DNA from 3 places in the Paenibacillus sp. EKM206P genome. Region 1 is predicted to be linked to each of the others. Evidence: riboswitches for the same ligand, from Rfam matches in the RefSeq annotation. Region 1 holds a riboswitch; each other region holds the start of a gene.
The links. Region 1 has a riboswitch for thiamine pyrophosphate ahead of G9G53_RS07805 (thiamine phosphate synthase). Riboswitches for the same ligand answer to the same signal wherever they lie in the genome.
Positions count from the first base shown of each region.

Region 1 (4,214 bases):
GTGTAGGTTTGGTAGGAGCTAACGGTGTTGGTAAATCGACACTCATGAACATTCTCACTGGAAAATTGCTTAAGGATGAGGGTAAAGTGGAATGGACTCCACGTGTGCGTTACGGCTATCTGGATCAGCATACCAAGCTGACACCGGGCAAAACGGTACGTGATGTATTGAAGGATGCTTTTCTTCCTTTGTTGGAATTGGAAAAGGAAATGATGCAGATTACTGACAAAATGGGGGATGCTTCTCCTGATGAGTTGGAAGTGTTGCTGGAACAGATGGGTGAAATTCAGGAGCAACTGGATATGGGGGATTTTTACCTCATTGATGTAAAGGTTGAAGAGATGGCGAATGGACTAGGTCTGTCGGCGATAGGACTGGATCGGGATGTATCCGCACTTAGCGGCGGGCAACGGACAAAGGTTCTTCTTGCTAAGTTGCTGTTGGAAAAGCCGAACGTCCTGTTGCTGGATGAACCTACCAACTATTTGGATGTAGAGCATATTGAATGGCTTACGCGCTATTTGAAGGATTATCCTTATGCTTTTATTCTTATTTCACATGATACTGAATTTATGAACCAGGTCGTTAATGTTATTTACCATCTTGAATTTGCCAAGATGACCCGTTATTCAGCTAATTATGAAAAGTTTCTCGAAATGGCGGATCTGAACAAAGCCCAGCATATTGATGCTTATGAGAAGCAACAGGATTTTATTAAGAAACAGGAAGATTTTATTCAGCGTAATAAAGCGCGTGCCTCTACCTCAGGCCGAGCAAAGAGCCGTGAAAAGCAGCTTGATCGGATCGAACGTATTGATAAGCCTGAAGAAGCCGCAAAACCAACCTTTCAATTCAAAGAGGCACGTGCAAGCGGAAAGACGGTATTTGAGGGTATTGATTTTGAGATTGGTTATACACATGCCCTTTTGCCTAAAATGTCCATGACGATTGAACGTGGCGAAAAGATTGCAATTGTCGGCTACAATGGTGTCGGTAAATCGACATTGCTCAAAACCATATTGGGAAAAATTCCGCCAATCAGTGGAAAAACTTATCAAGGTGATTTTTTGCAGCCCGCTTATTTTGAGCAGGAAGTAAAGGCCGAGAAAATTACACCGATTGACGATGTGTGGAATGAATTTCCGCATTTGAACCAGCATGAAGTACGAGCGCATTTGGCGCGTTGCGGTTTGAAAAATGAGCATATCACGCGTCCGCTATCTGCGCTCAGTGGTGGAGAACAGGCTAAAGTCCGTCTTTGCAAACTGTTAATGCGTGAAAGCAACTGGGTACTGTTCGATGAGCCTACCAACCACTTGGATGTTAAAGCAAAGGATGAGCTGAAACGTGCCTTGAAGGAATACAAAGGGACCGTATTGCTTGTATCTCACGAACCGGACTTTTACGAGGATTGGGTAACCAAAACGTGGAATGTGGAAGAGTGGTCAAGTAAAGTTAACTAAAATCAGCTAAATCCAGTTCCATCAAATTTCACACGAAGTGGGGTTTGCAGAATTAGAAAAATATGCTAAGCTATCTTTAGCTTATACAATAAAATAGTCACACTAGGGGAGCCGCCCATGCGGCTGAGACGGAATAAATGGATTTCGGACCCTTTGCACCTGATCTGGGTTATGCCAGCGTAGGGAAGTGAGCGCCGTACAAACAAGGCAACACCATCTTTATTTTTGTTTGTGCGTGGGACGATACACGTATACGGATTCATGGTCCGTTCGATTATTGGACGTTCGTTAAACCACTTCCTTGGGGAAGTGGTTTTTTTGCGTTTCGTTCATTTTAAGTAGTTCGAGCTTCCGTAGACGATTCACATATAATCCCCTTTCATTCCTGCTGGTAGACGTGGCTGGCTAAGCTTAGATCCTTTAGTCCAATGTGAGGTGAAGACAAAATCGAATTACACGCAATTTCGATGGAAAAGGGCACTTTTGCACAAGCCGCCCAAGTGGCTGCTGTGATTTGTCCGTATGTTCATTATGTACACGCACGTTTAAAACAGAATGGTGCCTCTGCATTGCTTTCTTTGACTCGCAGCCTGGTGGAGCAGGAAGTTCCTTTGCAACAAATTGTAGTAAATGATCGTGTGGATGTAGCTTTACTTACTTTGGTTGGAGCCGTTCAATTACCAGCTAATGGATTACCTGTTGTGGATGTGAAAAGCCTACTTCCAAAGGGTACACGCTGTGGAGTGTCTGTACATTCCTTGGAGGAGATGCAAATTGCTGAGCGGGCAGGAGCGGACTATGTACTTTATGGTCACGTATATGAGACCCATTGTAAGCCCGGTATTGTACCGCGGGGTTTAGCTCAGCTTGAACATATTTGCAGGCTGTCGAACATTCCGGTGATTGCGCTAGGCGGCATACAACCGCATCATATCCCGGAGCTTTATAGGGCCGGAGCAAGCGGAATTGCGGTGATGTCTGGTATATGGGAGGCTGAGTCGCCCGTTGCAGCTGCAATGGAGTATAGGCGAATGGCAGACCTTGTAGTTCACAGCCTGTAGCGAGAAAACGAGAGTAGAGGCAAGCTGAAAGCAGAAGGGTTTATGGAGAGGAGATACGGAACAAATGCTAAAGATACACACAGAGGAAAGAGTGATTGGACACGCTGAATGCTTGGTCATAGGTGGAGGTGTCATCGGCAGTTCCATTGCTTATCATGTGGCCAAGGAGGGAAGAAGTACGATTATGCTGGAACGATTGATCCCGGGTGAGGGAGCCTCAGGAGCAGCGGTTGGAATGCTGGCAGCGGAAAGTGAAGAGTTCACCGGCTCTGAGCTATCACGATTTGCTCGCATAAGTCGAGATGCATTCCCTGAGCTTGTCTGTGATCTAGAGCGTTTGTCAGGTATTTCGGTGGAATTCCGTACTGAAGGGTTTGTGACCCCTTTCCGTACGGAGACTGAAGGCCAAAAACGCTGGAAAGCTGCTAAAACGCGAGAGGGTGATTGTCCTATCTGGTGGGATGCGAAAGAATTGGCCCGACGAATTCCAGGTTTGGATGAACAAGCGATCGGGGCAATATATCGTTCAAAGGAGACACAAGTGGCTCCTGTCCAGCTTTGCCGTGCTTATGCAGGTGCTGCTGCGGTGCTGGGAGCAACGGTATGGTCTGGTACACAGGCAGAGCAACTGGTCATACAGGATGGTCGAATTTGCGGTGTCCGTACAGATAGTGGTTTTTTTTCCTGCGATCAGGTCATTATTGCCGGAGGCTTGGATAGCATGAAATTGCTAGCGCAGGTTGGGTTTGAATATCCACTTTATCCGGTCAAGGGCGAAGCGGTAGCGGTCTCCTTGAAGGATCACCCGTTAGAATACACCATTTATGCTGATGATATTTACCTCGTGCCTAAACAGAATAACGAGCTTTGGATTGGGGCAACGAGCCTTTCGCATCAATATGACGAAGAAGTAACCGTAGGAGGCTTGGAGGGGTTGCTGGCACGTGCCTCTGCCTGGCTGCCGCGCGTCCGTGAAGCTTCTTTTATACGTGCTTGGGCGGGCTTACGTCCGCAGGCTGTATCAGGTCATCCTTTTATAGGCATTGTTCCTGGGGTCGAGGGCGTATATGCTGCAGTCGGGCATTATCGCAACGGTGTCCTGCTGAGTGATGCTACCGGGCGTGCGATGGCAGCTATGCTTAATGGGGCTTGTGCAGCAGAACTTGGGATAAGTAGTTTTTCTTCTGAGCTCCTCAAGGAGAAAAGCTTATGAAGCTGACGATTAACGGCCAGAGCCTGACCTTTTCTAATCGAATCACTCATGTGAATCAATTGCTACATGAGCTTGATGTAAAGGTGAAAACCGTAGTGGTGGAGCTGAATCGGCATATATTGACCCGTGAAGATCATGATGAAGCGGTACTGAAAGATGGAGATTGCCTAGAGATTGTACATTTTGTGGGAGGCGGTTGATTATGTTAACCATTGGAAAAGCATCTTTTACCTCGAGGTTATTGTTGGGAACAGGAAAATTCTCTGATCTGGATATCCAATCCCAAGCAGTAGAGGCTGCTGAGACGGAAATATTGACGTTTGCTGTACGGAGATTGAACTTGGAGGAACGGGATAAGCAGCATTTTCTCGATATGCTGGATTTGAGCCGGTATACACTTCTTCCCAACACAGCAGGGGCTACAACAGCAGAGGAGGCGATTCGTATTGCCCAATTGGCAAAAGCCTCCGGCCTGTG
Region 1 covers NZ_JAAMNQ010000003.1:241,852-246,065, reverse strand. Annotated here, with positions in the region: gene G9G53_RS07810 (ABC-F family ATP-binding cassette domain-containing protein) at 1-1,463, shown strand, start outside; TPP riboswitch at 1,558-1,666, shown strand; gene G9G53_RS07805 (thiamine phosphate synthase) at 1,931-2,524, shown strand; gene thiO (glycine oxidase ThiO) at 2,589-3,737, shown strand; gene thiS (sulfur carrier protein ThiS) at 3,734-3,937, shown strand; gene G9G53_RS07790 (thiazole synthase) at 3,940-4,214, shown strand, end outside.

Region 2 (4,214 bases), on a different contig from region 1:
CGATATTTCTCGGTCAGCTTGTTCATGCTGATGCCTTGTGGGTTATGTGCGATTTTGATCTGTGAAATGACGCTGGGACTGCCCGCTTCCGTCAAAGCCTCATGCATTTCTTTAACCACTTTCAGCAACTCGTCGAGCTCGCCCTCCATGGTCGTATCCAATGGGTTCACCTGATGTTTGACACCGGAGCGCTGAATGACCTCAATCGCCTTATCTACATACGGGTAAGAGTCCTCGTTATTAGGAGTTTTAGGGATTACTTGAATACTGAGCAGTGTATTAGCCATGCAAATTCACCTGTCCTTCATTTGGAGTGTTTTAGAGAAAATAGGGTGGTTTAAGGCGTTTGAGACCGCTCCGCGTTTCATTTGGTCTTACGATCGCTGTTGCAGGGGGATTCTTGGATTATTTAAGTTTTCAAAGGTAAGAATTCCCCTGCAAAGGCGAACGCTCCGCTTCTCCAGATTCAAATGAACCGCTCCGCTGCTGCCCGCCTTAAAAGCACCCTATTTTTAAAGCTGGTTTGTGCGGCATTTTTAACACACAAGCGCACCTACTTAGCGCTTAGATAATATGAAACTAAAGAATAAACCAAGTTGAACGAGAACGAAGTGGGCGGAATGGTGCTGTACAAGCGTTAGCGTTCGCTTTAAAAGCTTTCCGTAGGAAAGCTCGCTTCGGAAGCATAACCTCCCCGGATTTCTACATTAATCATAAGTTTTTATTAAGAAATCCGGGGTGGTGGCGATGGGAAGCACCATCCGACTGCGTAGTGGCGCTTCGTTCACTTCTCTAGTTCAGTCTTATTTAGCGTTTTAACAAATGGTCAGCGCTTGGGCAAGAAGTCGTTTGTGAAGGCCTTATCGACTTCCAAAGGCTTGCTGAGCAGCTTGCGTTCGTACATCCAGTCCGAATAGTTTTGCCATACCTCCGCTTTTTGCACGCCCCATTGCGCGGCATCATCCTGATAACGTGGGCTTAGCCATTTTTGGCTGGCAAGTACCAGTTTTTTATCCAGCTCCGGTACAGCTTTGCTTAAGATGTCCGCGGCTTCTTCCGGATGGGCGATAGTGTATTCATAGCCTTGGGCGGTAGCGTCCATGAACGCTTTGACCAGCTCGGGATCATTTTTTATCGTCTGTTCGTTGCTCACAATTACAGGCGTATAGTAGTCGAGGCTTTTGGAATAATCTTTTACATACAGCATATCCAATGGCTCATCTCGAAGTTGGGCCTCGATTCCGGTCCATGCGTAGAAAATCCAGGCAAAGTCGATATCCCGCTTCACGGCTGTAAAATAGTCTGCATTGCCCATGTTGACGATCTTCACTTTGCTCACATCGCCTTTGTCTGAATCCATGATGGATTTCATGACCGCTTCTTCTACGGGAGAGCCCCAACCGCCGTATTTTTTACCTTCAAAATCTTTCGGGCTTTTAATTCCGCGATCTACCGGGGCTGCGAAGCCTGAGGTATTATGCTGAATCACCGCAGCGATGGATACAAGCGGCACACCTTGCGTGCGAGCCTGTGTGACGCCTTCTTGGTAGCTGATACCAAAAGGTGCAGCATTAGAAGCAACCATTTGATCGGCTCCGCCTGAACCAGGTTGAACAATTTGGACATTCAAACCTGCTTTTTCGTAAAATCCTTTGTCCTTGGCGACATAGAGTCCCGTATGATTCGTATTGGGTGTCCAGTCGAGCACGATTTTAACATCTTTGAGCCCCTTTGCCGGAGTAGACGTTTGAGTGTCGGTAGCGGAAGCCGCTTCTTGGGATGTAGGGGGACTTCCACCGCAAGCGGTCAGGGTCAGGGCCATGAGCCACAGACTGATCAGTCCCAGGGTTAATATTTTCATGCGCTTCATCGTTAGTGTTCTCTCCTTTTGATTACCCGTTATCCATCCAATCAGACAGCTTAAGTTTCCCATTTTCATAAAAATAACATCTGCCGGACGCGATCTTTCCAACAACTTAATCCTCAACAAAAAAAGCGCCCCGAGTTTCCGGGACGCTTGCGCTTGTATATACCAAAGTAAGGGATGGTCCTATGTAAAAAAGGCACATCTTGCTTAAGCATTCCTACGCTGGCATTACCCAGATCAGGTTGTAAGGGTCAGTGTCTTGGGACACACTCTCAGCCGGCCGATTCCAGCACCCCTGGCATTGTATGGTTTAATGGGTTCATTTATTCGGGTTTACTACGACGATTATATGCTTTGAATGCAGGTCTGTCCAGCATGAAGGGAGAGATAACGGTTCATTTGCCGAACGACAGGGTACACTTTTACTGTGAGCTTTGATCTGAAAATGAGTATGAATCAATCCGATTCGATCCGGTCATGTTATTTTCAGAACAGCTGCGCAGGTAGGTTCAGATGGGCTGGTGCCCAATGGCATGGCGTAGGTAGAGAATTCTAATTCGTGAAAAGGAGTTGTTGTACTGTGGGTAAAACGGAAACATTGGATCGCAACCAACTGGAACAAGCCATTGTGAAGGCTTTGGATAACAACAAATTTTGTACGTTAGGTACGGTAGAGGGTGGCAAACCGAAAGTACGCTATATGGCCCTTTTTAACGATGGAATGAACATTCATCTGGCGACAGATCGCAAAACGCATAAAGTGGATGAGCTAAAGGACAATCCGAATGCTTATCTGCTGCTGGGTTATGAGGTTGGCGGTACGAAGGAAGTTGTTGAAGTGGAGGCTACCGTCCAAATTACAGCTGATGAGGGGCTACGCAAACAAGTGTGGAACGACTCCTTGAAGGAGTGGTTTTCCGGACCGGACGATCCCGATTATGTCATTCTGGACGTGAATCCGACTCGCATTGAGTATGTGGGTCAGCAAACGGAGCGCCAGGTGTGGAAGAAATAATACGAATATAAATGGATAAGCCAGTAAATCTCCAATTTTTTCAGGAGGTTTGCTGGTTTTTTTATGTTTGAGAAAATTAATTATTTTTTCATAAATAATTTTAAGTAAATGACTACTCTTTTGTCTGGCGTTGGATTAAAATAGAAATGGTGAGTTCAAGGCTTACATATATGTGCAAAAGTATGTATATGAGGCATACACCTTAATGAGGAGGGGTATATTTTGTTATTACGTAAAAATTGGTTTAAAGGGTTTACAGCAGCAGTTGTAGCTTGTAGCATGCTGGTGTTTTCAGCCGCTCCATCCTGGGCAGCTAGTGATTCTCGTGATAGCGCTACGGTGAATTTGCGGATCATGGAAACAACGGATATCCATGCGTCCCTGATGAACTACGATTACTATTCGGACAAAGAAACCAACGAGTATGGCTTGGTTAGTACAGCTAGCTTGATCCAGAAGGCACGTAGTGAAACAAGAAACAGTATGCTGTTCGATAATGGTGATTTGCTGCAGGGCAACCCATTAGGCGATTATATGGCCCGCAACAAAACCTTTGAGAAAGAAGGCGGTGTCCATCCGGTCTACAAGATGATGAACCTGATGGGCTATGATGCAGCTACAGTGGGCAACCATGAATTCAACTACGGTCTCGACTTTCTGGACAAATCGCTCAAGGGAGCTGATTTTCCTTATGTAAATGCGAACGTTTATGTTGATAAAGGGGGCCAAGCTACTAAGAATTATTTTACCCCTTATCAGATTCTTGATAAAACAGTAACGGACGAGAAGGGCGAAGAGCATACACTCAGAGTGGGTGTGATCGGTCTGGTCACACCTCAAATTATGCAGTGGGATGAAGCCAATTTGAAGGATAAAGTCGTTACGAAGGATATTGTGGAAACGGCGAAAAAGTTTATTCCTCAAATGAAGACGGAAGGTGCTGACATTATTGTCGTGCTTGCGCATACCGGTTATGAGGATGTGCCACAAACGCCACTGATGGAGAATGCCGTTAAGTATTTGAGCCAGGTGGACGGAATTAACGCTATTCTGTTTGGGCATGCTCATAAATCTTTCCCTGGCCCTGATTTTAAAGATATGAAGGGTGTAGATCTGGATAAGGGAACCATTAATGGGGTACCAGCCGTGGAAGCTTCCTCATGGGGCAAGGATCTGGGTATCATTGACCTGAGCCTAGAAAAGAAAAATCGCGAGTGGAACGTGACTAACTCTCAATCTCAAGTGCGTCCGGTTGTGAGCACCACTAATCAGACTGTGCAGTTTATCCCTGAATTTAAACTGATTGATGCGGTCAAAGAAGAGCATCAAGGA
Region 2 covers NZ_JAAMNQ010000005.1:57,059-61,272, forward strand. Annotated here, with positions in the region: gene G9G53_RS12565 (MTH1187 family thiamine-binding protein) at 1-287, opposite strand, end outside; gene G9G53_RS12570 (ABC transporter substrate-binding protein) at 827-1,870, opposite strand; TPP riboswitch at 2,065-2,174, opposite strand; gene G9G53_RS12575 (pyridoxamine 5'-phosphate oxidase family protein) at 2,448-2,882, shown strand; gene G9G53_RS12580 (bifunctional 2',3'-cyclic-nucleotide 2'-phosphodiesterase/3'-nucleotidase) at 3,105-4,214, shown strand, end outside.
Region 2: linked by a shared signal. The riboswitch ahead of G9G53_RS12570 (ABC transporter substrate-binding protein) and the one ahead of G9G53_RS07805 (thiamine phosphate synthase) in region 1 are both predicted to bind thiamine pyrophosphate.

Region 3 (4,214 bases), on a different contig from region 1:
TCTACTACCAAACATAAAGTCAATACAACTTTGACACTTTAATTCGCCACCAGACTGCCTCAATCCTGACTTGAGGAGTCCACAAAACCCTCCTTTTACAAGGTTATTCGACAAAAAAACACAATCCCGACTACTAAACTAAGAAAACGGGCCTCAAGCCCTTGTTTTAGACCTAGGCACATTTTCCCCTAAAACGACCATCCTCCTAATCGGCATTTTGAACACACATGACCATCTTCCTGTTTTATGTCAAAAGCGTTTTACTTTGAAAAAATGTGGGTATAATGATTGAAACATAACCAAGCAACCTACATAGCATTGCGACATCAAGTACATACAAATAGTCCTATACAGACGTCCTAAGCAACTCAATCTGAATTTGACAATATGGAATTGGAGGAATGATCTACATGAATACAATGAACTTAACCGTCCACACCCTGATGCCCTTTCACCACCAATACCAACGTGCCAACGCGGTGAGTATGCAGAAGAAAGAAGATAGCTCGGAGAAGAAGCTCAGCTTTCAGGACATTTTGAATGAAAAAATGGGTAAAAAATAAGGCGCCGTTTATCCGGTTGCATGACTCGCTTTACATAAGCCAAAAAGCCGTAGTTTCCTACATCGACTGTAGAGAACCACGGCTTTTTTTGATTCATGCGTTCCTAAACTCACACATTCGTTTTACTGACCGCCATCCCGATACTGCTCTGCCTTCTCACGCATCCCAGCGGCCACTGCTTCTTCGGTGTTCAGCCCCTTATCCGCTGCATAGGCGCGAATGTCCTGCGTGATGCGCATACTACAAAATTTGGGGCCGCACATCGAGCAAAAATGTGCTTCCTTGGCTCCCTCTGCTGGTAGCGTTTCATCATGGTAGGACAAGGCCCGCTCGGGATCAAGCGACAGATTGAACTGATCCCGCCAGCGGAACTCAAAGCGTGCCTTGGACAAAGCATCATCCCGCTGCTGCGCCCGTGGATGGCCCTTCGCCAGATCGGCAGCATGTGCTGCAATTTTGTAGGTAATGACACCCTCACGGACATCATCCTTATTCGGAAGACCCAAATGCTCCTTAGGCGTAACATAGCACAGCATGGACGTCCCGAACCAACCGATCATCGCCGCCCCGATGGCTGAGGTAATATGATCATATCCGGGGGCAATATCCGTCGTGAGCGGTCCCAAGGTATAGAAAGGAGCTTCCTTACAAATCTCCATTTGCAAATCCACATTCTCTTTGATTTTATGCATAGGGACATGTCCCGGCCCCTCAATCATGACCTGAACATCATGCTTCCATGCGATTTGCGTTAGCTCGCCCAACGTTTCCAGCTCTGCAAACTGTGCTTCATCATTCGCATCATAGATACTACCTGGACGTAGACCATCCCCGAGAGAAAAGGCCACATCATAGGCTTTCATAATTTCGCAGATTTCTTCAAAATGTGTATACAAAAAATTCTCCTGATGGTGCGCAAGGCACCAGGCTGCCATGATCGACCCGCCACGGGACACAATTCCCGTCATTCTATTCGCCGTCATCGGTATATACCGCAGCAATACACCCGCATGAATTGTAAAATAGTCCACTCCCTGCTCCGCCTGCTCGATCAGCGTATCGCGATACAACTCCCACGTCAGCGCTTCTGCTTCGCCGTTCACCTTTTCAAGTGCCTGATACAGCGGCACAGTTCCAATCGGTACAGGAGAATTCCGAATGATCCATTCACGTGTGGTATGGATATTACGGCCTGTGGATAGGTCCATAACTGTATCCGAGCCCCAACGCACAGCCCAGGTCATTTTCTCCACTTCCTCCTCAATCGAGGAGGTAACCGCAGAATTACCAATGTTCGCATTGATCTTCACGTGAAAATGACGCCCAATGACCATCGGCTCACTTTCCGGGTGATTGATATTCGAAGGCAAAATGGCTCGTCCAGCCGCCAATTCCTGCCGTACAAACTCAGGCTCCACCCCTTCGCGGATCGCCGCAAATTCCATTTCGGGCGTAATGATCCCTTGCCGTGCATAATGCATTTGCGTCACTGTACGACCTTGCGAAGCACGAAGCGGACGGTTGGTCACGCCGGGAAATTCAACTGTCTCCCGTTTGGAGCCAGGTTTCAGTCCATTATCCTCTGGTTTGACGGCGCGTCCCTCGTAAGCCTCCACATCGCCCCGTTCCAGTGCCCAAGCTCGCCGTAATGGAGGCAGGCCCTGACGGATATCGACCTGATAGGCTTCGTCAGTCATGGGACCGCTCGTATCGTACACACGCAATGGCTCATGATGCTCCGTGCCCTGCGGCGTATGTGTAGGATGAAGAGCAATTTCCCGCTCTGGGACGGCAATGTCCGGCCGCGAGCCTTGAATATATACCTTACGGCTCCCTGGAAAGGGCGTTACCCCACTGGCTTGCTCCCCGTTTGTCTTCTCTACCCCAACTTCCCTTGTTCCTGCCAACCTTACTTCTGCTGATTTAAATTCTGTTCCTTTTGTTCCTTCTACTTCTGTCGGCTTCATTGTCCATTCCTCCTGTTTCGATGAAATGACACACCGATCCGGAACCATTCCCAGGGTGGCGCTGATCTATGCAAAAAAGCCGGTTCCCGAGGGAACCGGCTAATCTAACGAGGCAGCTATCCAGACCGTGCACATGTGGAATAATCCTATTCCAATGCGTCACCGTAGACAGCAGCTGCGTATACATTTCAATGGCCGATTACTTCCCTACGCTGGTATGATCCAGATCAGGTGCAAAGGGTCCGGAATCTTACACGATTCCATCTCAGCCCGGCATTACAGGCTCCCCCAGTAACTGCGATACTTCTATTCACATGAGGCGGACATAACAGACATCCCGCCATCCTTATCAGACTACTTCAAATTTATGGCTTTGGCAACCCTTCTAGGTTCCATTTAGCAAGAAGACGCTCCTCACCAAATCACTTTGCTTGCTTCAACTGCATTCATTCTTGTTACGGAAGCATAAGCCCCATTTCCTTCGCCGCTTCGATCAAAATCGGAGCAAAGTCATGTAGCGTCTCGGGTGCAAGCCGGCTGACCGGACCGGATACAGATAAAGCCGCAGTGACCTGTCCCTTCCGGTTCACAATTGGTGCGGCCACAGCAGCGGCCCCTGGCTCCCGTTCTTCATAGCTGGTCGCATAGCCCTTCTCGCGAATGTCCTGCAGCTGGGCTTTATAGACCTCCGCGTCTACCGAGGGCGGCCATTCATTCCCGCTTAGCAGGGCTTCCAGCTCCTGCGGCGGCATAAAGGCAGCCAGCACCTTACTGGAGGCTCCTACAGCCAGCGGCATACGCGCACCCACAGGCGCAACCCTGCGGATCGCCTGATTGCTCTGCACGGCTTGTATGCGAATACGCATGTTGCCGTCCCGTAAGTACAAGCTGACCGTTTCGCCCAGACGGTCACGCAGTCCTTCCATTGCAGGCTGTAACAACACCGCCGGCTCGTCACTTTGGGACAAATGTGTGGATAGCTCCCAAATGCGGAAGCCAAGTCGATATTTTTCCGTTTCGGCATTCCGAACGACAAAGCCCCGATCCTCCAACGTAGTCAGCAGCCGATGAACCGTGCTTTTATGTAGACCAATTTTGGAGGCAATCTCCGTTAGGCCAAGATCCGAATCTGCGGTAAAACACAGCAATATATCAAGTGCACGCTCTACAGCGCGAACGGTTAATTTACGGTCTTCCATTCGTGAACCGCTCCTCTTGTATCCATATTCGTTTCACACTATGAAACATGGTTACATAAATTATATAGAATAGTCGCGGCTACTGTAAACCGATGTTTTTGTGACAACCATATTACAGAACGAGAACAAACATCGACAATTCTTTGCATCATTTTTACTTTTCCGGTTCAGGCGTTGACTTTGGATAACCCCCATCATACGATAATAGGTATCTATACGGATATACACTATCATTTTCAAGTGGAATTATACCTAAATTCTATTGAAACGAAGATCAATTTTATATAAGGAGGCTCTTACATGATTTCTACATCCCAGCGCAACTCTCAGCTACAGACCGCTGTTCAGGAGCCGTCCACCCCACTCTTTAATCCCCGTCTGCTGCGGTTCAAGCACGTTGTGATTGCTCTGCTGCTGTCGGTCGTTTTTTTTCTGTTGTTTTGTTTTATTGCCTTGCATGCTTACATCGCATGGGTACTTACGAA
Region 3 covers NZ_JAAMNQ010000019.1:18,597-22,810, reverse strand. Annotated here, with positions in the region: gene G9G53_RS24280 (hypothetical protein) at 411-563, shown strand; gene thiC (phosphomethylpyrimidine synthase ThiC) at 686-2,530, opposite strand; TPP riboswitch at 2,718-2,830, opposite strand; gene G9G53_RS24270 (IclR family transcriptional regulator) at 2,986-3,729, opposite strand; gene G9G53_RS24265 (alpha/beta hydrolase) at 4,030-4,214, shown strand, end outside.
Region 3: linked by a shared signal. The riboswitch ahead of thiC (phosphomethylpyrimidine synthase ThiC) and the one ahead of G9G53_RS07805 (thiamine phosphate synthase) in region 1 are both predicted to bind thiamine pyrophosphate.